DNA from 3 places in the Polaromonas potterensis genome. Region 1 is predicted to be linked to each of the others. Evidence: predicted binding sites of a transcription regulator. Region 1 holds the regulator's gene; each other region holds the start of a gene.
What was found. The regulator LexA, encoded in region 1, represses DNA repair genes until DNA is damaged. The targets are predictions, from matches to a motif close to ACTGTATNNNNATACAGT.
Positions count from the first base shown of each region.

Region 2: the regulator LexA is predicted to act here: its motif matches at 4,245-4,262, upstream of R6254_RS06020 (PA0069 family radical SAM protein).
Region 3: the regulator LexA is predicted to act here: its motif matches at 3,356-3,373, upstream of R6254_RS10690 (DNA topoisomerase IV subunit B).

Region 1 is NZ_JAWQLX010000002.1:113,292-120,327, reverse strand. Features, by position in the region: gene R6254_RS03685 (3-hydroxyacyl-CoA dehydrogenase) at 1-713, opposite strand, end outside; gene R6254_RS03680 (type IV pilus assembly protein FimV) at 1,020-2,969, shown strand; gene R6254_RS03675 (D-2-hydroxyacid dehydrogenase family protein) at 3,025-4,032, opposite strand; gene R6254_RS03670 (hypothetical protein) at 4,188-4,382, opposite strand; gene lexA (transcriptional repressor LexA) at 4,749-5,441, opposite strand; gene R6254_RS03660 (asparaginase) at 5,554-6,525, shown strand; gene adk (adenylate kinase) at 6,581-7,036, opposite strand, start outside.
Region 2 is NZ_JAWQLX010000002.1:603,853-610,888, forward strand. Features, by position in the region: gene R6254_RS06005 (S-(hydroxymethyl)glutathione dehydrogenase/class III alcohol dehydrogenase) at 1-1,002, shown strand, start outside; gene fghA (S-formylglutathione hydrolase) at 1,110-1,979, shown strand; gene R6254_RS06015 (N-acetyltransferase) at 2,001-2,675, opposite strand; gene R6254_RS06020 (PA0069 family radical SAM protein) at 3,145-4,230, opposite strand; gene R6254_RS06025 (DOPA 4,5-dioxygenase family protein) at 4,347-4,694, shown strand; gene R6254_RS06030 (acyltransferase family protein) at 4,793-5,860, opposite strand; gene R6254_RS06035 (NAD(P)H-dependent flavin oxidoreductase) at 5,873-6,826, opposite strand; gene R6254_RS06040 (acyl-CoA dehydrogenase) at 6,937-7,036, opposite strand, start outside.
Region 3 is NZ_JAWQLX010000004.1:380,245-387,280, reverse strand. Features, by position in the region: gene parC (DNA topoisomerase IV subunit A) at 1-321, opposite strand, end outside; gene R6254_RS10695 (lytic transglycosylase domain-containing protein) at 456-1,304, opposite strand; gene R6254_RS10690 (DNA topoisomerase IV subunit B) at 1,351-3,321, opposite strand; gene R6254_RS10685 (MFS transporter) at 3,467-4,693, shown strand; gene fusA (elongation factor G) at 4,902-6,953, opposite strand.

The sequences.
Region 1 (7,036 bases):
GCGGTCAAGTCCATGAGCTCGAACGGGCCCAGCTTGAAGCCGACCTGGTCTTTCAGGATGCGGTCTATGGTGGCGAAATCGGCCACACCTTCGCCGACGATACGCAGGGCTTCGGTGCCGTAACCGCGCCCGGCGTGGTTGACGATAAAACCCGGCGTGTCCTGGGCCTGCACCGGGGTGTGGCCCATTTGCCGCGCATAAGCCGCCAGCATCTCGCAGGTGGCGGGCTCGGTTTTCAGGCCAGCGATCACTTCCACCACCTTCATCAACGGGACGGGATTGAAGAAGTGATAACCGGCGAAACGCCCTGGCTGATTCAAGCCAGCGGCAATCGCCGTGACGGACAACGAAGACGTGTTGCTGGCCAGAATGGCTTGCTGCGAAACAATGTTTTCGAGCGCTGAGAACAGTGACTTTTTGACGTCCAACCGTTCAACCACCGCTTCGACAACGAGGTCGCAGTCGGCCAGTTCTTCCAGCGTGCCCGCCAGCAGCAGGCGGGCCTTGTAGTCAGCCGCCTGCTCCGCGTCGAGCCGGCCCTTATCGACCAGTTTGTCCCACTGGGTGCCCAGTGCCTCGCGGGCTTTGCCGGTGGCGTCAATTTGAGTGTCAAACAGCTTGACCAGGCTGCCCGCCTGCGCGGCGAGTTGGGCAATGCCGCGACCCATGGCGCCGGTGCCAACAATGCCGACCGTTGTATAGAGTGGTTTCATGGAAAAGTATTATCACGCAGCCCCAGGGCGGCGTTAAGTCCAAATCGGCACAGGTGCCAACACCGGTCTTCGCCGCGCTTGGATCGGCGTCTGGCCATGGATTGCAAGCACTTATCTGGCGGTGACCGCGGCCCCCAACACCGGGCGCTCAGGCACGCGTGCACCGGAAAGCGAGCTTTACAAATGCTGTCATGGCTGCGCTGGTCGATGTGTCAGAATGTAAAAAATAATTTTGTGAGATAGCAACGTTTGAACACCCGGTGGTTTCTTCTGGCAGTCGTGCTGACTTGTGCGGCATCGAGCAGCATGGCTGTTTCTCTGGGTCGCAGCAGCGGCGCGGCCTTGCTGGGGCGTACGCTGGATATATCCGTCCAGACGGTGTTGAACACGTCAGACAATCCGGATATTTGCCTGGAAGCTGACGTTTTTTACGCCGACGAGCGGGTCGAGAAGTCCCGCATCCAGACCACGGTCGAAAAAACCGGGCCTGGGACGGCCGCGTTGATCCGCATTCGCGCTGCCAAGCTGGTGGACGAACCCGTCGTGACGCTGTATGTGCGGGCGGGTTGTGTGCAGCGCACGGAACGGCGTTATGTCTTGTTGGCCGATCTGGTGTCCGAGCCTTTGCCTTCGACCGGGGCTGTGCCCTTGGCCGTGCCATCGGCCGGTGTGCAGGCTGCGGCAAAATCAGAGGCCGCGCGCGAACCGGTGCGCTCTGTGCCTCGCCAGTCCGGCACGGGAGAGGTCCTTGCCCGGCCATCGGTGGCACGGGAAACCCCAGCCGCTCGGTCCCGGCCAGAGCCGAAAAGCCGGCCTCGACTCAAGCTGGAACCCTTGGACTTGCGTGTGGACACCTCCCCGCAACTCAAGGCCACACATGAACTCTTGAGCCTGCCGACAGACAACGAAGAGCAACGCCTGCTGGCGGCGGCCATGTGGAAAGTGCTGACGGCGCAGCCGCAGGACGTTCTCCGGGACGCCGGAAAAATCAGTGCGATGGACGCGGACCTGCGCAGTCTGCAGGCCGAAACCCGGAAGAACCAGGCTGCGCTGGCCGAGTTCAGGGCCGAGCTGCAAAAAGCCCAGGGTGAACGCTACGCGAATAGTCTGGTGTATAGCTTGATGACCGCCCTGGTTTTGTTGATCGCCGCTGGCGCTTATTTTTGGCGGCGCCGGCCGCTCGCCAAGACGGTGGAGGCCGCTGCGCCGCCCTGGTGGCACAGAAAAAAAATGCAAGACAGCCACTGGCTGGGCAGCGAAGCAGGCGCCCTCAGCGCTGACTATGGCGTGCACACAGGCTCCGACATATTGCCTTCGCCGCCCCCTGGCGAACAAGCCAAGGCGGCCACGCCGGATCCCGCTTCTCGTGGATATGCGCGGGCCGGCGCCCCGGCATCGCGTTTCACGATGCCGCCTTTATCCCGGCGTGATCAGTTGGATTTTGCATTGAGCATGCCCCACAGGCCGCGCGCCGCGAAAGCCGAGGAACTTTTCGACGTTCAACATCAAGCCGAGTTTTTTGTTACTTTGGGCCAGCATGAACAGGCCATCGCGGTCTTGCGCGAGCACCTCGGTGACGATGTCCATTCCAGTGCGCTGATTCATCTGGACCTGCTCCATCTGTATCACAAGCTCAAGCGTGAAGAGGATTACCAAGCCTTGCGGGTCGAGTTCGAGCAACTGTTTAATGCAAATATTCCGCCGTTTGAATCCTACTCGGCGGTCGGCGCTGGACTAGCGTCTTACCCGGACGCCATGTCGCAGATCGAGGCCGTTTGGCCTGACTCCAGCGTGTTGACGGTGATGGAAAGCTTGCTTTTCCGTGAGCCGGGCGGGCAGGGCGCGACTGCGTTTGATATCGAGGCCTACCGCGAGCTTTTACTTCTGTACGGCATTGCCCGGGAAATCGTCGAGGTGGATGCGCCTGTGGCTGGGAGTTTGCTGGACTTCGATTTGCCGCTCGCGTCGCCTTCGGTGAACCCGGCCACTGGCGTGGAAGGTCAGAGCCTAGCCAAGGCGACAACGTTCCCCGTCAGTGCCTCGCCTGTCGAGCCGGCCCCGCCCAAAGGCGTGCGGCGTCTTGGGCTGGACATCGACTTGAATACGCTGGCCGACAGGAGGACGCCGCCCTCGGCCGTGTTGCCGCCTGAGTTTGTGCCGGTGCAGCCGGGCAACTCCGATGGCCACCTGATCGATTTTGAAGCGATCAGCGTGCAGCCACCGGCCTTCTCGGCCAAGCCGGACGCCAAGGCCTGAGGACTATTTCGGCAAATGCCAGTGGCCGTCCCAGCCAGCAGCGCTTGGGCGCTGGTTAGCGGCGAACCTGCAAGGCGCCGGGGTTGACGATGTTGGTCGGCGTCCCCTTAATGAAGTTGATCACGTTGTCAAAAGCAGCGCCGAAATACATCTCGTAGCTTTCCTGCTCCACGTAACCGATGTGTGGCGTGCAGATGCAGTTTTCCAGGCGTAGCAGGGCGTGGCCTTGCAAAATGGGCTCGGACTCGAACACATCCACCGCAGCCATACCGGGGCGCCCGCGGTTCAGGCCGGCGATCAGCGCATCAGTTTCAATCAGTTCGGCGCGTGAGGTGTTGACCAGCACGGAAGAGGGCTTCATGCGCGACAAGTCGTCGAGGGTGACCACACCACGCGTGTCATCCTGCAGACGCAGGTGCAGGCTCAAGACATCGCTTTCCTGGAAAAACTCGTTTTTAGACGATGCCACTTCAAAACCATCGGCCAAGGCCCGGGCGCGCGAAGCCTGGCTGCCCCAGACCAGCACCCGCATGCCAAAAGCCCGGCCATAACCGGCCACAATCTGGCCGATCTTGCCGTAGCTCCAGATGCCCAGGACCTTGCCCTTGAGCACAGAACCTATGCCGAAGTTGGGTGGCATGGAGGCGTTTTTCAGGCCGGCTTGTTGCCAGGCACCATGTTTGAGGTGCGACACATAGTGCGGAATGCGTCGCATGGCGGCCATGATCAACGCCCAGGTCAGCTCGGCCGGCGCCGTGGGCGAGCCGCCACCTTCGGACACAACGATACCGCGTTCGGTGCAGGCGCCGACATCCACATGGCTGCCCAAACGTCCGGTTTGCGCAATCATCTTGAGCTTGGGCAATTTTTCGATCAGTTGGCGATGCAGATGGGTTCGCTCGCGGGTCAGCACAACCACATCGGCGTCTTTGAGTCGTACGGAAAGCTGGCCTATGCCTTTGACGGTGTTGGTGTAGACCTTGGCCTGGTAAGCATCGAGTTTGGCGGCACAGGAGAGTTTGCGCACCGCGTCCTGGTAGTCGTCAAGGATCACAATATTCATGCCGATATTGTGCCTGCAAGTTTTACCGCTACGAGGCGGCGCGCCAGCAAGATGTACCTGAACGCAACCGGAAAAACCAGAAGGCAGGCGGTTGAACGCATGGGCGAGAGGCCTTCTGCGCCACGCCTTGCGGCAAAAGTTTTCCTGGTGTTTGCTCAGGCAGCTTGCGCGGCAGCTTCTCGTTGGGCCATGCGGTCCAGCTCGGCGCAAACATCCGCCATGCGACCTGAAATCACCATGCGCCCAGCGCAGGCCGGATGGATGCCGGCGTCCAGCTCGCGCACAATTTTCAGGCGGCGCGGGGACGTGGTTTTAGCCACGGTTTGGCAAGGTTTTTGGCCGGTAGCCATTGAAGGATGAACGCTACCAGCTATATTTTTGATAGCGGACTGCGTATGACCCGAGGAACAACGCCGCAACGCGGGGACCGGGGCAAACACAGGCGACAACGTAGCCGGCGGCGCAGGCACCCAGAAGGCGGCCAATGCCTGGAAAGGGGCGAACAAGGCCGACAGCCGCGATGAACGTGAAAAACTGGCGATTCCCATGAGAACTCCTAAAGTTAGAGGTTTACACAGGCAGGATTACAGGAACAAACCATCCGCAGCACCAGGGTGTTGGCCAATCGACTTGGCCAAACGCCCGCCACCTGTCGCGCGGAAATGAGGTGGACGGTCCGTGGAGCAGGGCCGTCCGGCATGACGCCTAGGCGTGGACTAGACCAGCATGGTGTTTCGAATCAGGCCAACGGCCAGGCCTTCCAGTTCGAAGGGCTCGCCGGGCTCCACCACGATGGTTTTGAAATCAGGGTTTTCGGGCAGCAACTCGATCAGGTTTTTAGTGCGGCGAAAGCGCTTGACGGTGACTTCATCACCGAGGCGGGCCACCACGATTTGCCCATTTTTGGCTTCTTTGGTTTGCTGCACGGCCAGCAGGTCGCCGTCCATGATGCCGGCATCCCGCATGCTCATGCCGCGCACCTTGAGCAGGTAATCGGGCTTGCTCTGGAAGAGGCTACTTTCGAAATGGTAGGTACGGTCCACATGCTCTTGCGCGAGAATGGGGCTGCCAGCGGCAACCCGTCCCACCAGCGGCAGGACGAGTTGGGCCAGGCTTTGCAAGGGCAGGGAAAACTGTTTGATGCGGGACTCGTGGATGGAGCGCAAGGTGTCGCTGCGTAAACGTATACCGCGCGAGGTGCCGCTGACCAGCTCGATCACCCCTTTGCGGGCCAGGGCCTGCAGATGTTCTTCGGCGGCGTTGGCGGATTTGAAGCCCAGCTCGTTGGCGATTTCGGCGCGTGTGGGTGGCGCACCGGTGCGAGCAATGGCGCTCTGGATCAGCTCCAGGATTTGCTGCTGGCGTGCGGTGAGTTTGGGCGTTTCCGAAAAATCTGCGAGGCTGCTCATGGCGATGGCTCCTTGGGGTAGGCAGTGGATCAAACCAGGGGATCAAACGTTGAGAACCGTTGAGGGCTGTTTTAATATCCAGTAGCTGTATTTTTATCCAGTTTTTAAAGGAATGCAAGTGTCTGCTGTTTTGACGACTAAAAAGATGGTGATCCTGGGCACGGGCGGCACGATTGCCGGCACGGCGACCACGGCCGCGGATCACACGGGTTACACCGCCGCGCAGCTGGGCATCGAACAACTGGTCGCAGCCATCCCGGCGCTGGCAGGCAGTCCTTTCGAGCTGCGGACCGAACAGGTGGCCCAGATTGACAGCAAGGACATGTCTTTTTCCGTGTGGCGCGATCTGGCCGGCCGCGTCAACCACTGGCTGGCGCAGCCCGAGGTGCAAGGCATCGTCATCACACACGGCACCGACACGCTGGAAGAAACCGCCTATTTTCTGCAGGCCTTGCTCCATCCCGCCAAGCCGGTGGTCTTGACCTGCGCCATGCGCCCGGCCACGGCGCTGGTGCCGGACGGCCCGCAAAACCTGGTTGATGCCGTGGCGGTGGCGGCACACCCTGGCGCGCGCGGCGTGCTGGCCGTGTGTGCGGGTGTGATTCACAGCGCGCTGGATGTGCAGAAGGTGCACCCGTACCGGCTCGACGCCTTCAGATCCGGGGATGCCGGGCCGCTGGGCTATGTCGAGGAGGGGCGCTTACGTTTGATGAGAAATTGGCCTCTAACCCCCGTGGATCATGCGCAAGCAGCTATTGAAAGCATAGCGACGCTGCCGAATGACGCGGCCTGGCCACGTGTCGAGATCGTGATGAATTACGCGGGCGCCAGCGCCGCGGTGGTCCAGGCGCTGCTGGCCAGCGGGGTGCAAGGCCTGGTGGTGGCAGGTACCGGCAACGGCACCTTGCACCATGCCCTGGAAGCGGCTTTGCACCAGGCGCAGGCGGCGGGCATTCCGGTGCTGCGCGCCACGCGCTGCCTGGAGGGCCGGGTCTTGCCCAAGCCGGGTGAGGCCATCCCGGATTCACAAGGCCTGAGTCCGGTCAAGGCCCGGGTGGCGCTGATCTTGTCCTTGCTGGGCTAACGCTCATGAAAAAAGGCCGTCAGTCGACGGCCTTTTTGATGGAGACAGTGCGGTCTCAGGTCGACAAGGCTGCGAAGGCCCGGGCCGTGATTTCATCCACGCCGCCCATGCCGCTGATGGCACGGTACTGGGGTGCCGCATCGGGCGCAGCCTTGGCCCAGCTCGAGTAATACTCGACCAGCGGACGGGTTTGCGCGCTGTAGACCTCGAGTCGTTTGCGCACGGTTTCTTCCTTGTCGTCTTCGCGCTGGATCAGTGGCTCGCCGGTGACGTCGTCCTGGCCTTCAACCTTGGGCGGGTTGAACTTGACGTGGTAGGTACGGCCCGAGGCGGGGTGCGAGCGGCGGCCGCTCATGCGTTCGATGATGGCTTCAAACGGCACATCAATCTCCAGCACGTAATCAAGCTTCACGCCGGCGGCCTTCATGGCATCGGCTTGCGGAATGGTGCGCGGAAAACCGTCGAACAAAAAGCCCTGATCGCAGTCGGGCTGGGCGATGCGTTCTTTCAC
Region 2 (7,036 bases), 490 kb from region 1:
GCCACCGGCATCTGCCACACCGACTACTACACCTTGTCGGGCGCCGACCCGGAAGGCATCTTCCCGGCCATCCTGGGCCATGAAGGCGCGGGCATTGTGGTCGATGTCGGCCCCGGCGTCACCACGCTGCAAAAAGGCGACCATGTCATTCCGCTGTACACGCCGGAATGCCGCCAGTGCAAGTTTTGTCTCTCGCGCAAGACCAATTTGTGCCAGTTGATCCGCGGCACGCAAGGCAAGGGCCTGATGCCCGATGCCACCAGCCGTTTCAGCCTGGACGGCAAACCCATCTTCCACTACATGGGCACCAGCACCTTCAGCAACTACACGGTCGCGCCTGAAATTTCGCTGGCCAAGATCCGCAAGGACGCACCGTTTGACAAGGTCTGCTACATCGGCTGCGGCGTCACCACCGGGATTGGTGCGGTGCTGTTCACCGCCAAGGTCGAAGCCGGCGCCAACGTGGTGGTGTTTGGTTTGGGCGGCATTGGCCTGAACGTGATCCAGGGTGCCAAGATGGTGGGCGCCGACAAGATCATTGGTGTGGACATCAACCCGGCGCGCCAGGAAATGGCGCGCAAGTTCGGCATGACCCATTTCATCAACCCCAAGGAAGTCGACAACGTGGTCGATGCCATCGTGCAGTTGACTGACGGCGGCGCCGACTACAGCTTTGAATGTATTGGCAACACCCAGGTGATGCGCCAGGCGCTGGAATGTACCCACAAGGGATGGGGCCGCAGCATCATCATCGGTGTCGCCGAAGCCGGTGCCGAAATCAGCACGCGCCCGTTTCAGTTGGTCACCGGCCGCAAGTGGGAAGGTTCGGCCTTCGGCGGCGCGCGCGGCCGCACCGACGTGCCCAAGATCGTCGACTGGTACATGGAAGGAAAGATCAACATTGACGACCTGATCACGCACACCATGCCGCTGGAAGACATCAACAAGGGTTTTGAGCTGATGAAAAGCGGCGAATCGATTCGCGGCGTAATTATTTACTAGCCCCCACGTTCGCTCACTGCGTGTAGCTCTCTGCCCCCTCAGGGGGCGCTGCGCCTGCGGCCCGGCTAAGCCGGTTCCGCGGCCCCTGCTCGAATTGAAAGAGGCCCATGACCACACAACCTGAACTCCTTAGTGAACACGCCTGCTTCGGTGGCGTGCAGCGTTTTTACCGCCACGACTCGCGCGAGATCGGCTTGCCGATGAAGTTTTCGGTGTTTCTGCCGCCGCAAATCCTGATCGACAAGGCCGGCGGCAAGGTGCCCGCGCTGATGTACCTGGCTGGCCTGACCTGTACCGAAGAAACCTTCATGATGAAGGCCGGTGCACAGCGACTGGCCGCCAGCCTGGGCCTGGCGCTGATCACGCCCGACACCAGCCCGCGTGGCGCCAAGCTGCCCGGCGAAGCCGACAGCTGGGACCTGGGCGTGGGCGCCGGCTTTTACCTTGACGCCACACAAGCGCCGTGGTCGGCGCACTACCGCATGGAAAGCTACATCACGGCGGAGTTGCTGCCGCTGCTGACCAGCACCCAGCCCATCCAGGCCGGGCGCATCGGCATCTTCGGTCACTCCATGGGCGGGCACGGCGCCTTGACCCTGGCCTTGCGCCATCCCGACTTGTTCAAGTCGGTGTCGGCTTTTGCGCCCATCTGCGCACCCCGCCACAGCCCCTGGGGCCGCAAGGCTTTCACGGCTTATCTGGGTGCCGACGAATCCACCTGGGCGGACCATGACGCCACGGCCTTGATGGCCAAGCTGCACGCAGCGCCCTACCCCGGCGGTATCCTGATCGACCAGGGCCTGGCCGATAAATTCCTGTCCGAACAGTTGCACCCTCACCTGTTTGAAGCCGCCTGCGCCAAGGCAGGCCAGGCGCTGCAGCTGCGCTGGCATACCGGTTACGACCACGGTTATTACTTCATCGCCACCTTCATGGCCGACCACCTGAACCACCACGCGCGCCAGCTGTCTGAATAAACCGAGCGGCGCGACGGCGCCTCAACTCATGCCGGCCGCCTCGGAAAAACGCGCCAGCGTCCAGCCCTCGCCCAGCAAAAATATCCGCGTGTGCAAGTCTTCCTGCACCTGCGGTGAAATCTCCCGGCCGAGGTAACGCAGGCGCTTGTTGCGCAGATCCACAAACCCCCAGTCGTAGTTCCTGGCCAGCGCGCGCCACAAGGCGTGGGCCCCGGCCGACTGGCGGGCACCGCTGACCAGGCACAGGCCCGACGCCAGGCCGCGCTGGTAGACCGCCGTGGCCAGGCCGCGCCGCTGGTAGGCCACATCGTATTTGGAGTGCGGCGCCCGGATGTAGCGGTCCGCCTGGCGACCGACTTCGATCAGCCGGTTGAAGACGGTGTAGCCGGCCAGGCGCTGCTGACGGATATCTTCCACATACACATAATGTTCGCCGTCGGCTTCGCGGCTGCGGATCACAAACTCGGGGTCTTGCATGCCCTCTTCAGGCAGGCCGCCCAAGCGCCCCTCCGGCTTGTTCAGCTGCGTATAGATGTCCTGCAACTCGTCGCCCAGAGGCCTGCTTGTTTGCGGGCCCACGTCGATGCGCAGCTCGGCGGGCCGCAGGTGCCAGGAAGGAAAAGAGGGCCAGGACGCGCGGGACAGCCAGGGCGGCAGGGACGGAAAACAGGGTGGGCAATAAGGGGGCAAGGACAAGACCACAAAAAACTCCAGGCGTGCGGGAACGACGGCGCGCGGCAGGCGGCCGTGACAAGTCCATCAAGGGCAGCAGCTGCTGCGGCCGAAAAGGATGCGCGAGAGGTGTGTTAGCGGCGCGGAAAGCGGATGTCGAGTGCGTCCCGGAGCACCGGATGCGCCGACCTGCCACACTCAGGTCGACGCTGTACTAGCGTGCGGCTTGGGGTCCGTCGATATAACGTGGCACGGCGGCGTGGCAGCAGGCGGGCACCGACCGGCCTGCCCTGCATGGGCACAGGTCTGCAGTGAAATGCAAGCCGTGCATGAGTGAACTTCTCCACGAGTCGTGCCTGAAGCCGTATCCATGATGATGCGGCGAGGCGGGTTGGCCGAAGCCCGTGATCGTAGCGGCTTGGCGATACCGCACGTTTGCAGTGCGGTACTGCGAAGGCCGGCCCTGGCAGGCGGCCCCAGCCCCGTCACGGGTTCAGAAGAGGTGGCCCTGCCCCGCAGCTGCCGGTGGCCTGAACTGGCTCAGGTCCAGCTCGACACGTTCGCGGTTGAAACCCAGGCGCTGGCAGGTTTTCGCAAACCGTTGGCGGATCAGCTCGGCCCACAAACCCTGGCCCTTCATGCGCGAGGCGAAATCGCTGTCGTAATCCTTGCCGCCGCGCATGTCATGAATCCGCGCCATGATGCGTGCCGCACGCTGCGGGTAATGTATTTCCAGCCACTGCTGGAACAAGGGCGCCACCTCCCAGGGCAAACGGACCACGGTGTAAAACGCCGAACGTGCGCCGGCCTGCCAGGCGGCTTCCAGCACCTTCTCCATGTCCTCGTTCACAAACGGGATTTGCGGCGCGACGCTGACACCGACAGGAATGCGCTGCGCTGCCAGCGTCGCTATGGTGCGCAGCCGGCGATGCGGCGCGGCGGCACGTGGCTCCAGCTTGCGCGCCAGCTCGCCGTCCAGCGTGGTGATGGTCACATACACCGCGGCCAGTCGATCGGCGGCCATGGGGGCGATCAAGTCGATATCGCGCTCCACACCGCTGGACTTGGTGACCAGCGAAAACGGATGGCGAGCCTCCTGCAAGACCTCGATCACAGCGCGCGTCAACCGCAACTCGCGCTCCGCCGGCTGGTAGCAGTCGGTGGCCGAGCCGATATTGAGCAGTTTGGGCACATAACTGCGTTTGCCCAAGTCGGCACGCAAGACCTCGGCAATATTGCGCTTGGCAATGATTTTGGTTTCAAAGTCCAGGCCCGGCGAAAAATTCAGGTAGCTGTGAGTGGGCCGTGCGTAGCAATAAACACAACCGTGTTCGCAACCCCGGTAGGGGTTGAGGCTGTAGTCAAAAAAGATGTCGGGCGAGTCGTTGCGCACAATCGCGCTACGCGCGTCTTCAAACAAAACTTCTGTGTCGAGACGCCGCGCCTCGTCACCTGCTTCTTGAAGCGTGCCCCAGCCGTCGTCGTAGGCCGCCCGTGTATCTTTCTCAAAGCGGTGCGCGATGCGTGTGGCCGTGCCTCGGCCTTTGATGGCATGGAGGGGAATGATCACATCGCTCATGGCAACTATTTACAACTGTATAAATATACAGTCATTTTATCCAGAACCCCTGACGACGTCAGAAAAACCATGCTGGCCTGACAATCAAAGCTTCTTTTCCATAGCCCTGCCCTCGCATGACCCAGCGCCCCGAAAACCTTTACGACCGCTACCACGCCCATGTTTATTTCGGCCCGGATACCGTGGAACAAGCACGTGCCTTGCGCCAGCAGGCCGGCGAGTTGTTCAAGGCCAGCGTGGGCCGTGTGCATGAACGCGAAGTTGGCCCGCACCCGCACTGGAGTTGCCAGCTGGCCTTTGACAGCGCGGAATTTGAGCGCCTGATTCCCCGGCTGGAGCAACACCGCAACGGGCTCGATGTGTTTGTGCACGGCCTCACGGGCGATGATCTGGCTGACCACACGACCCATGCCAGTTGGCTGGGCCAGGCCTCGGTGTTAAAGCTTGAGATGTTCAGGCGCTGAGCGGGCAACCTGAATCGCTACTTATTTGATAGCTTCTTGCGACCGTCGGATATGGGCTAGAGGCACTTTTTACTTAAAAAAAATGCCTGTCACGGGCTTTACTGCGGGATCAAACGAGTTTTGCGCCAGGCGTGCAAAGGCGCGTGCGGAGATTCAACACCGCGATACAAGGCCGCGCCGGCCAGCAGGGACAGCAAAAAGGCCGCCAGCAGGCCCAGGGTATGGGCCAGCAACTGGGTCGGCCAGAAATGGCTGATAAAGGCATTCACCAGCAGGCACACCGGGAAGTGAATCAGGAACACCGAATACGAGATTTTCCCGAGCTGCAGCAACCACGGCGCTTGTAGCCAGCGCGCAGCCCACAAGCCGCGCTGCAACCCCACCAGACCCAGCGCCACCAGCACGGCCACCAGCAGCCGGCCCCTGAAATCAAGTAGCAACGCCAGCCCACCCAACACAGCAATAGCCAGCAGCCAGCGCGCTGGATGGGTACTGCGTGAAGCCCACCAGGCCAGCATGCCCAGCGCATAAGAACCGAAAAAATACAGGCCCGTCATGTCCAGCCCGGCATCCCGGTTGAAATACAACAAGGACGCCGCCGCCAGCACCAGCACCAGCCAGCGGTGCCGCGTGTCACGCAGCAGCGAAAGCACGGCCACGCTGATCACAAACAACTGAAAATCAATCGCCACGTACCAGATGCCGGCCGACAAGGCCTCCTGAGCCAACACGTCCTGCAGCAAAAAGATGTGGCTGAGCAGTTGCCAGAAGGTGGGCGCGTCCGGCACCGAGTCATCGGCCAACCAGGGCCGCACCAGGGCCGCGACCGCGACCGTGATGAACACCGCCACCATCAAGGGCAGCGCCAGCCGGCGGTAACGGCGCAGGATCAGGTGGCCGGGTTGCTGAAAAACCGCGACGCCCTCAGGCGCCAGGGAACAGGCCGCGAGAAAACCACCCACTACCAGAAACACCTGCACCGCCATGCGGCCATAGGTGTAGAGCCAGTCCATCAGGCCGGGTGCTGCGTGGTGCACCACATCCGACATCGGGCCGTAAAAAGCCAGGTGGTGCCAGATGATCAACACGCAGGCCAGGGCCTTGAGCGCGTCGATCCCGGGCAGGCGCTGCGCAGGCGGCGCCGTGGCAGCGGCCGGAATAACCATGCGGCGCGAGGCCTAGACGCCCACCCTTTGGCGTGCGTGCTGGTACTCGCGCTTGAGCTGCGCAACATAGTCGGCCGTGCTTTGTACCTTGTTGACCGCGCCTATGCCCTGGCCGCAGCCCCAGATGTCTTTCCAGGCCTTCTTGGCGTCGCCGCCAAAGTTCATCTTGCTCGCATCACTCTCGGGCAGGTTGGCCGGGTCCATGCCGGCGGCGATGATGGACGGCGCCAGGTAGTTGCCGTGTACGCCGGTGAACAGGTTGCTGTAGACGATGTCGTCGGAGCTGCTGTCCACGATGGCTTGTTTGTAGGCGTCAGCGGCGCGGGCTTCGTCGGTGGCGATGAAAGCCGAGCCGATGTAGGCAAAGTCGGCACCCATGGCCTGCGCGGCCAGCACAGCGCCGCCGGTCGAAATCGCGCCGGACAGCGCGATCGGGCCGTCAAACCACTGGCGAATTTCCTGGATCAGCGCAAACGGGCTTTTCACGCCGGCATGGCCGCCGGCACCGGCCGCCACAGCCACCAGGCCGTCAGCGCCCTTTTCAATCGCCTTGCGCGCAAACTTGTTGTTGATCACGTCGTGCAAGACCACGCCGCCGTAGCTGTGTGCCGCGGCATTGATGTCTTCGCGTGCGCCCAGCGAGGTGATATAAATCGGCACCTTGTACTTCACGCACATTTCCATGTCGTGGTCCAGCCTGTCGTTGGACTTGTGCACGATCTGGTTCATGGCAAAAGGCGCGGCAGGTTTGTCGGGATTCGCTTTGTTGTAGGTAGCCAAGGTCTCGGTGATTTCGGCCAGCCAGTCTTCCAGCTGCGCCGCCGGCCTGGCGTTGAGTGCGGGCATGGAACCCACCACACCGGCCTTGCATTGTTCAATCACCAGCTTGGGGTTGCTGATGATAAAAAGCGGCGAAGCGATGATGGGCAGTGGGAGTTTGTCGAGCGGGGCAGGCAGTCTGGACATGGTGTGTTTTCCGTGTGTAGAAGCAAAAATTTATGAAAAAATAGGCTGTAGCCCCCGTCCTGTGGTCGCCAACAGCTACTCTTTTAATAGCGATTTCAGCAAGCGTCGATTTAGAACGCTTCCAGCGCCAGCGCCGTCACGCTGTCCGCGCCTTCAACAATGCTGTCGCGCAGGCCGGGGGCCTTGCTCAGCAAATGGTCGGCGTAAAAC
Region 3 (7,036 bases), on a different contig from region 1:
GTCCTGGGCCATGCGCACCATCGCGTCATACGCGGCCTGGTCACCGTGTGGGTGGTATTTACCCAGCACGTCGCCGACCACGCGCGCACTTTTGACCGGCTTGGCGCCATTGGCGCCTGAGAAGCCCAGCCCCATACGCGCCATGCTGTACATGATGCGCCGCTGCACCGGTTTCTGACCGTCACAGACATCGGGCAGGGCCCGGCCCTTGACGACACTGAGCGCATATTCAAGGTAGGCGCGCTGGGCATAAGCGGCCAGCGACTCCTGGTCGGGCAATTCGGGGCTGGCAGGTGCAGGGGATGTAAAAAGATCGTCCATCGGGGTTCAAACTACGAAAGTAAGGGGTGTAGAAACAGGGGGATTCAGCCTGTGCGGCTCACCCGCAGGAAATGGATGTAGGCGGGCCAGCCCCGCCAGGGTGATGGCCAGCGCCGTTCAAAACGGGGCCCACCTTATTCACGCTCGACCTGGAACTCAGGGGCTGCGGGTGTTTGCACCACCAAGGTGGGGACCTGGTTGCCGCGCCCGCTGGCGCCGCCCATCATCTCCAGCCTGACGCGCCCGCGGCGCGCCTCCGCCAACATGGGGGGCGGCTGGAGGTGGCCGTAAAGCTGCATCACGGTTTTTACGTAATTCTGGGTTTCGGCGTAATTGGGAATTTTGTTGCCGGCCCGCTGCACCGCGCCTTCGCCGGCGTTGTAGGCCGCGATGGCCAGCTCAAGCTGACCGGGAAACAAATCGATCAGGTCACGCAGGTAACGCGCACCGGCGCGAATATTGGTTTTCGGGTCCGTCAGTTTTTTCTCGATCGTCGCGTTTTTCTCGGCCCGCACGCCATAACGCTGGGCCGTAGGCGGCATCAGTTGCATCAGGCCGACCGCGCCTTTGGGCGACACGGCTTGGGTGTTGAAGCCGGACTCGGTGGCGATCAACGCCTGCAGCAAGGCGTAGTCGATGTTGTGTGTGACCGAGGCTTCGCGCAGCAAATGCCGGACCGCCTTGTAATTCGGCGACACGTCGAAAAATGCCAGCAGCTTGGGCGGTGCGCCCGGCATGCCTTTGCCCGGTACGCCCGACGAGGCGGCGCCCCGGTTGGTGTCGAAACTTTCGCCACCGCGGAAAAACAGCTGGTAACGCTCATCCAGTCGCTCGGCCGAAAAATGCGCCACACCAGCCTGATCTACATAACCCCAGACATCGGCCCGGGCAGGCGCGCCAGTCAGCAGCAAGGCGGCAGCGGCTATCAAAAACGATAGCTGCTTACGCCCAACCCATAAGGGCTGGAGCCACTTTTGACGCATAAACATACTCATGCGGCGCGGTATCCGGGCTGAGACATGGGGTCCTTCAGATGTCGATCTCCACAGCATCGCCGTGAAGTTCCATGAGTTCGCGGCGTGCCGCGGCTTCGCCCTTGCCCATCAATTTGGTGACCAGGCTTTCGGTCTGGGCAAAGTCCATATTGCCCAGTTGCACCGGCAACAGGCGCCGGGTGTCTGGATTGAGTGTGGTTTCCCACAGTTGTTCCGCATTCATCTCACCCAAGCCTTTGAAGCGGCTGATGGCCCAAGCGCCTTCACGCACGCCTTCCTTGCGCAGTTTATCCAGAATGGCGCTCAACTCGCCTTCGTCCAGCGCATAGGCCTTGGACGCCGGTTTTTTGCCGCGCGCCGGCGCATCCACCCGGTACAGCGGCGGCCTGGCCACATACACATGGCCGGTTTCTATGAGTTTGGGGAAATGCCGGAAAAACAGGGTCAGCAGCAAGACCTGGATGTGCGAGCCGTCCACGTCGGCATCGCTGAGGATGCAGATTTTTCCGTAACGCAGGCCACTCAGGTCCGGGGAGTCGTTGGGGCCGTGTGGGTCCACACCGATGGCCACCGAAATGTCATGGATCTCGTTGTTGGCAAACAGCCGGTCGCGCTCGACCTCCCAGGTGTTGAGCACCTTGCCGCGCAGCGGCAGAATGGCCTGGCTTTCCTTGTCGCGGCCCATCTTGGCGCTGCCGCCGGCGGAGTCGCCCTCGACCAGGAACATCTCGTTGTGCGCCAGGTCCTTGCTTTCGCAGTCGGTGAGTTTGCCCGGCAACACGGCCACGCCAGAACCTTTTCGTTTTTCAACTTTCTGGCCGGCCTTCTGCCGCGTTTGCGCCGCCTTGATGGCCAGTTCGGCCAGCTTTTTGCCGTAGTCGACATGGTGATTGAGCCAGACTTCCAGCGTAGGCCGCACAAAACTGGAGACCAGCCGCACCGCATCGCGCGAGTTCAGGCGTTCCTTGATCTGGCCCTGGAACTGCGGGTCCAGCACCTTGGCCGAGAGCACATAACTGGCGCGGGCAAACACGTCCTCGGGCAAGAGCTTGACACCTTTGGGCAGCAGCGAATGCAGCTCGATGAAACTCTTGACGGCCTGAAACACGCCGTCGCGCAGGCCGCTTTCATGCGTGCCGCCAGCGCTGGTCGGAATCAGGTTGACATAACTTTCACGCACCGGCTGGCCGTCTTCGGTGAAGCCCAGACACCACTGCGCGCCCTCGCCTTCGGCAAAACTGTCGTGTGCGGCGTCGGCAAAACCTTCACCCTCGAACAGCGGAATCACCGGATCGGCGCTCAGGGTCTGCATCAGGTAGTCGCGCAGGCCGCCTTTGTAAATCCAGGTCTGCACTTCCTTGGTTTTTTCCACCACCAGGGTCACGGTGACGCCGGGCATCAGCACGGCCTTGCTGCGCAGCAGGTGGGTGAGTTCGGCCATGGGCAGGGCCGAACTTTCAAAATATTTGGCGTCCGGCCAGGCGCGCACCGTGGTGCCCGATTTGCGGTCACCTTCGCCGGCCTTGCGCAACTGCAAAGCCTCGGTCACATCGCCGCCCGAAAACACCAGGGAGGCGACCATGCCGTCGCGGTAGGAGGTGGCTTCCAGACGTTTGGACAACGCATTGGTCACGCTGACACCCACGCCGTGCAGGCCGCCGGAAAAGCTGTAGGCGCCGCCCTTGCCCTTGTCGAACTTGCCGCCGGCATGCAGCTGGGTGAACACCAGCTCGATCACCGGTGCGTTTTCCTCCGGATGCATGCCGTAGGGAATGCCGCGGCCATCGTCTTCGATGCTGACCGAGCCGTCGCTGTGCAAGATGACCTTGATCTTCTTGCCGTGACCGGCCAGCGCCTCGTCGGCCGAATTGTCCAGCACTTCCTGGATGATGTGCAGCGGGTTGTCGGTGCGGGTGTACATGCCCGGGCGCTGCTTGACGGGCTCTAGGCCCTTGAGCACGCGGATCGAGCCTTCGGAATATTCGTTGGGTAGTTTGGTCGCCATGGGAGGGTGGATTGTAGACCTGGATGATTCTAAGGCTGGATAAATATACAGTCTTTAGGCGTGCACCGGTATTCATTCCTGGCACGCATCAATGCGCTGAATATTTTGAAAAGCAGAAACACGCGTGTTTGGGTACATTCACCGCATGCAATCTTCCAGCCGATCTCTTTCCATGGCGCAGGTGCTCATCTGCGGCGCCGCCATTGTCACCCTGTCCATGGGCATACGCCACGGCTTCGGCCTGTGGCTGCTGCCCATCACCCAGGAGCAGGGCTGGACACGCCAGACCTTTGCGCTGGCGCTTGCCGTGCAAAACCTGTCCTGGGGCGTGTTCGGTATTTTTGCCGGCATGCTGGCCGACCGTTTTGGCGCGTCCCGCGTGATCATAGGCGGCGCCGTCTTGTATGCGCTGGGCCTGGTCGGCATGGCGCTCTCCACCAGCAGCTTGTTGTTCACGCTGACCGCCGGCATCTTGATTGGTGCGGCCCAGGCCGGCACCACTTACGCCGTGATTTATGGCGTGATTGGCCGCAACATCCCGGCCGAAAAACGCTCCTGGGCCATGGGCGTGGCGGCGGCGGCCGGCTCTTTCGGGCAGTTCCTGATGGTGCCGGTGGAAGGTTTTCTGATCAGCGGCCTGGGCTGGAAAGAAGCGCTGCTGGTGCTCAGCGGCGCGGTTTTGCTGATCATGCCGCTGGCCTTTGGCCTGCGCGAGAACCGTTTCGGTGCCGGCCAGGCGCCCCCGCGTGAACAAACCATCCTGCAGGCCTTGAAAGAGGCTTTCAAATACCCGAGCTTCCAGTTGTTGATGGCCGGTTATTTTGTCTGTGGTTTCCAGGTCGTGTTTATCGGCGTGCACATGCCCAGCTATCTGCGGGACAAAGGGCTGTCACCGCAAGTGGCCAGTTATGCGCTGGCCCTGATCGGCCTGTTCAATGTGTTTGGCACCTACGCGGCCGGCACCCTGGGCCAGCGGCTGGCCAAACGAAAAATCCTGGCCTTCATTTATTTCGCCCGGGCCATTGTGATTGCCGTGTTTCTGGCGGCACCACTGAGCCCGACCAGCGTCTATATTTTTGCCAGCCTGATGGGGCTGCTGTGGCTGTCCACGATTCCACCCACCAACGCGGTGGTGGCGCAAATTTTCGGCATCCAGCATTTGTCCATGCTCAGCGGTTTTGTGTTTTTCAGCCACCAGATTGGCTCCTTCATGGGGGTCTGGCTGGGCGGCTACCTGTACGACCGTACCGGCAGTTATGACATCGTCTGGTACATCGCCATCGGCCTGGGCGTGTTTGCGGCGCTGGTCAACCTGCCGGTGCGTGAAACCGCGATCCAACGCCCCCGGACCGGCCAGTTACAGGGTGCCTGAGATGGCTCGCAAGATCACGCTGTACACACTGGCCCTGGCGGCCGTGCTGGGCGTGTTTGCGCTCTACACCCGGCCCGACTTCCTGCTGACCCTGGCCGACCAGCTCTGGGCCTGTTTCTAGCCCCCCACGCTTGTCGCTTCGCGTACTGCGCTGCCCCCTGAGGGGGCTAATTTTTCTAGGGGCGGCCCGTCGAAAAATTGTAAACGCTCAATCCTCGTCGCGCACCTTGAACTGACCAGCCAACTGCTGCTGCACCGGCGGCGGCACGGCCTCGTAGTGGCTGAAGGCCAGCGTGTAGCGGCCCTGGCCGCCGGTCAAGGCATTGAGCCGTGACTGGTAACTGCTCAGCTCCGACAACGGGACCTGACCCAACACCGCCAAAATGCCCAGCTGCAACCCGCGTGTGCCGCTGACCTGGCCGCGGCGCGCCGACAGGTCGCCGGTGATGTCGCCCATATTGGCCTCGGGCGCGGTGATCTCCACATTGACGATGGGCTCCAGCACGATGGGCACGGCCGCACGCACGGCCTCGATCACCGCCTTGCGTCCGGCGGTCGCAAACGCGATGTCCTTGCTGTCCACGCTGTGGTACTTGCCGTCGTAGACCACCACCCGCACATCCCGCACCGGAAAACCCGCAATCACGCCGCTCTCCAGGGCCTGGCGCACGCCTTTTTCAACCGCTGGCAGGTACTGCCCGGGAATGGTGCCGCCCTTGACCTGATCGACAAACTCGATGCCGGCGCCGCGGGCCAAAGGTTCGACGCGCAAAAAAACCTCGCCGAACTGGCCGGCGCCGCCGCTTTGTTTTTTGTGGCGGTGGTGGCCGGCCGCCGCCACGGTGATGGTCTCGCGGTAGGCAATACGTGGTGGCCGGGTATTGACTTCACATTTGTAGACCTCGCTCAGTCGCTCCAGCAAGGCCCGCAGGTGCAGCTCGCCCAGCCCGTAGACCACGGTTTCGTTGGTCGTTGTCACATGTTCCAACCGCAGGCAGGGGTCTTCGTCCACCAGTCTTTGCACCAGATCCCACATGCGTTGTTCGTCGCCGCGGCGTTTGGGCTCGATCGCCAGCCCATGCACAGGCACCGGGAAGTCCAGCGGCTTGAGGTAGATGTGGTCGTCCTCCGCCGCGTCGTGCAAGACCGCGTCGAAATGAATTTCATCAACCTTGGCCACCGCACACAACTCACCCGGCCCGGCACTGGCGATCTCGGTGTGGTCCTTGCCCTGCAAGCGGAACAGGTGGCCGACCTTGAAGGGCCGCCTGCCGTCACCTATGTAAAGCAGGCTATCGCGGGTGATCGTGCCCTGGTGCACCCGGAAGATGCCCATCTTGCCCACGTAAGGATCGACGGTGACCTTGAACACATGCGCCAGCACATGACGTGCCGGATCCGGTTCGGCCTGCACCGGCGTGACGGCGGCGCCTTCGCCGCGCAGAAACCGGGGCGGGTTGCCTTCGGCCGGATTGGGCAGCAGCCTGACCATCACATCCAGCAACTCGGCCACCCCGGCGCCGTTGCGTGCCGAGACAAAACAGACGGGAATCAGGTGACCTTCACGCAGCGCCTGTTCCAGCGGTGCATGTAATTCGCGCGGGTCCACATCACCGTCGTTCAGGTAACGCTCGACCAGGGCCGGATCGACCTCGACCACCTGCTCGACCAGCGCGCGGTGCGCTAACTCCACACTGGAAAAATCAGCCTCGCCGGACGGGTTGAAAAAGCAGTCCACCACCCGTGTGCCGCCGGCTGCAGGCAGGTTCAGCGGCAGACACTCCTTGCCAAAAGCCGTCTGGATGGCCGCCAGCAAACCCGGCAGATCAATACCCAACGCGTCTATCTTGTTGATGATGACCATGCGGCACAACTCACGATGCGCGGCCCAGGCCATCATGCGGCCGCTCATCAACTCCAGGCCGCTGGAGGCGCTGACCACCAGGGCCGCGGTCTCCACCGCCTCCAGCGCGGGCAAGGACTGGCCGAGAAAATCCGGCGCGCCCGGGGTGTCGATCAGGTGAATCAGGGTGTCTTCGTGCTGCAGGTGCACCAGCGCTGCGTTGAGCGAGTGTTGCGCCCGTCGCTCCAGCGGATCAAAGTCGCTGACCGTCGTGCCACGCTCCAGGCTGCCCGTCGTACCGATCGCACCGGCCTTGTGCAACAAGGCCTCGACCAGGCTGGTCTTGCCGCTGGCGGCAGCACCGACAAAAGCCAGCGTGCGCAAGGCAGCGACGGCCGGAGAATTCGAGGAAGGCATAAGCGCGCTCCTTGGTGCCGGACGCAGCGCCTGCGCCCGATGGCATGACTTGGCTACACAGCGTAAGGGATAGTGCGCCTCAG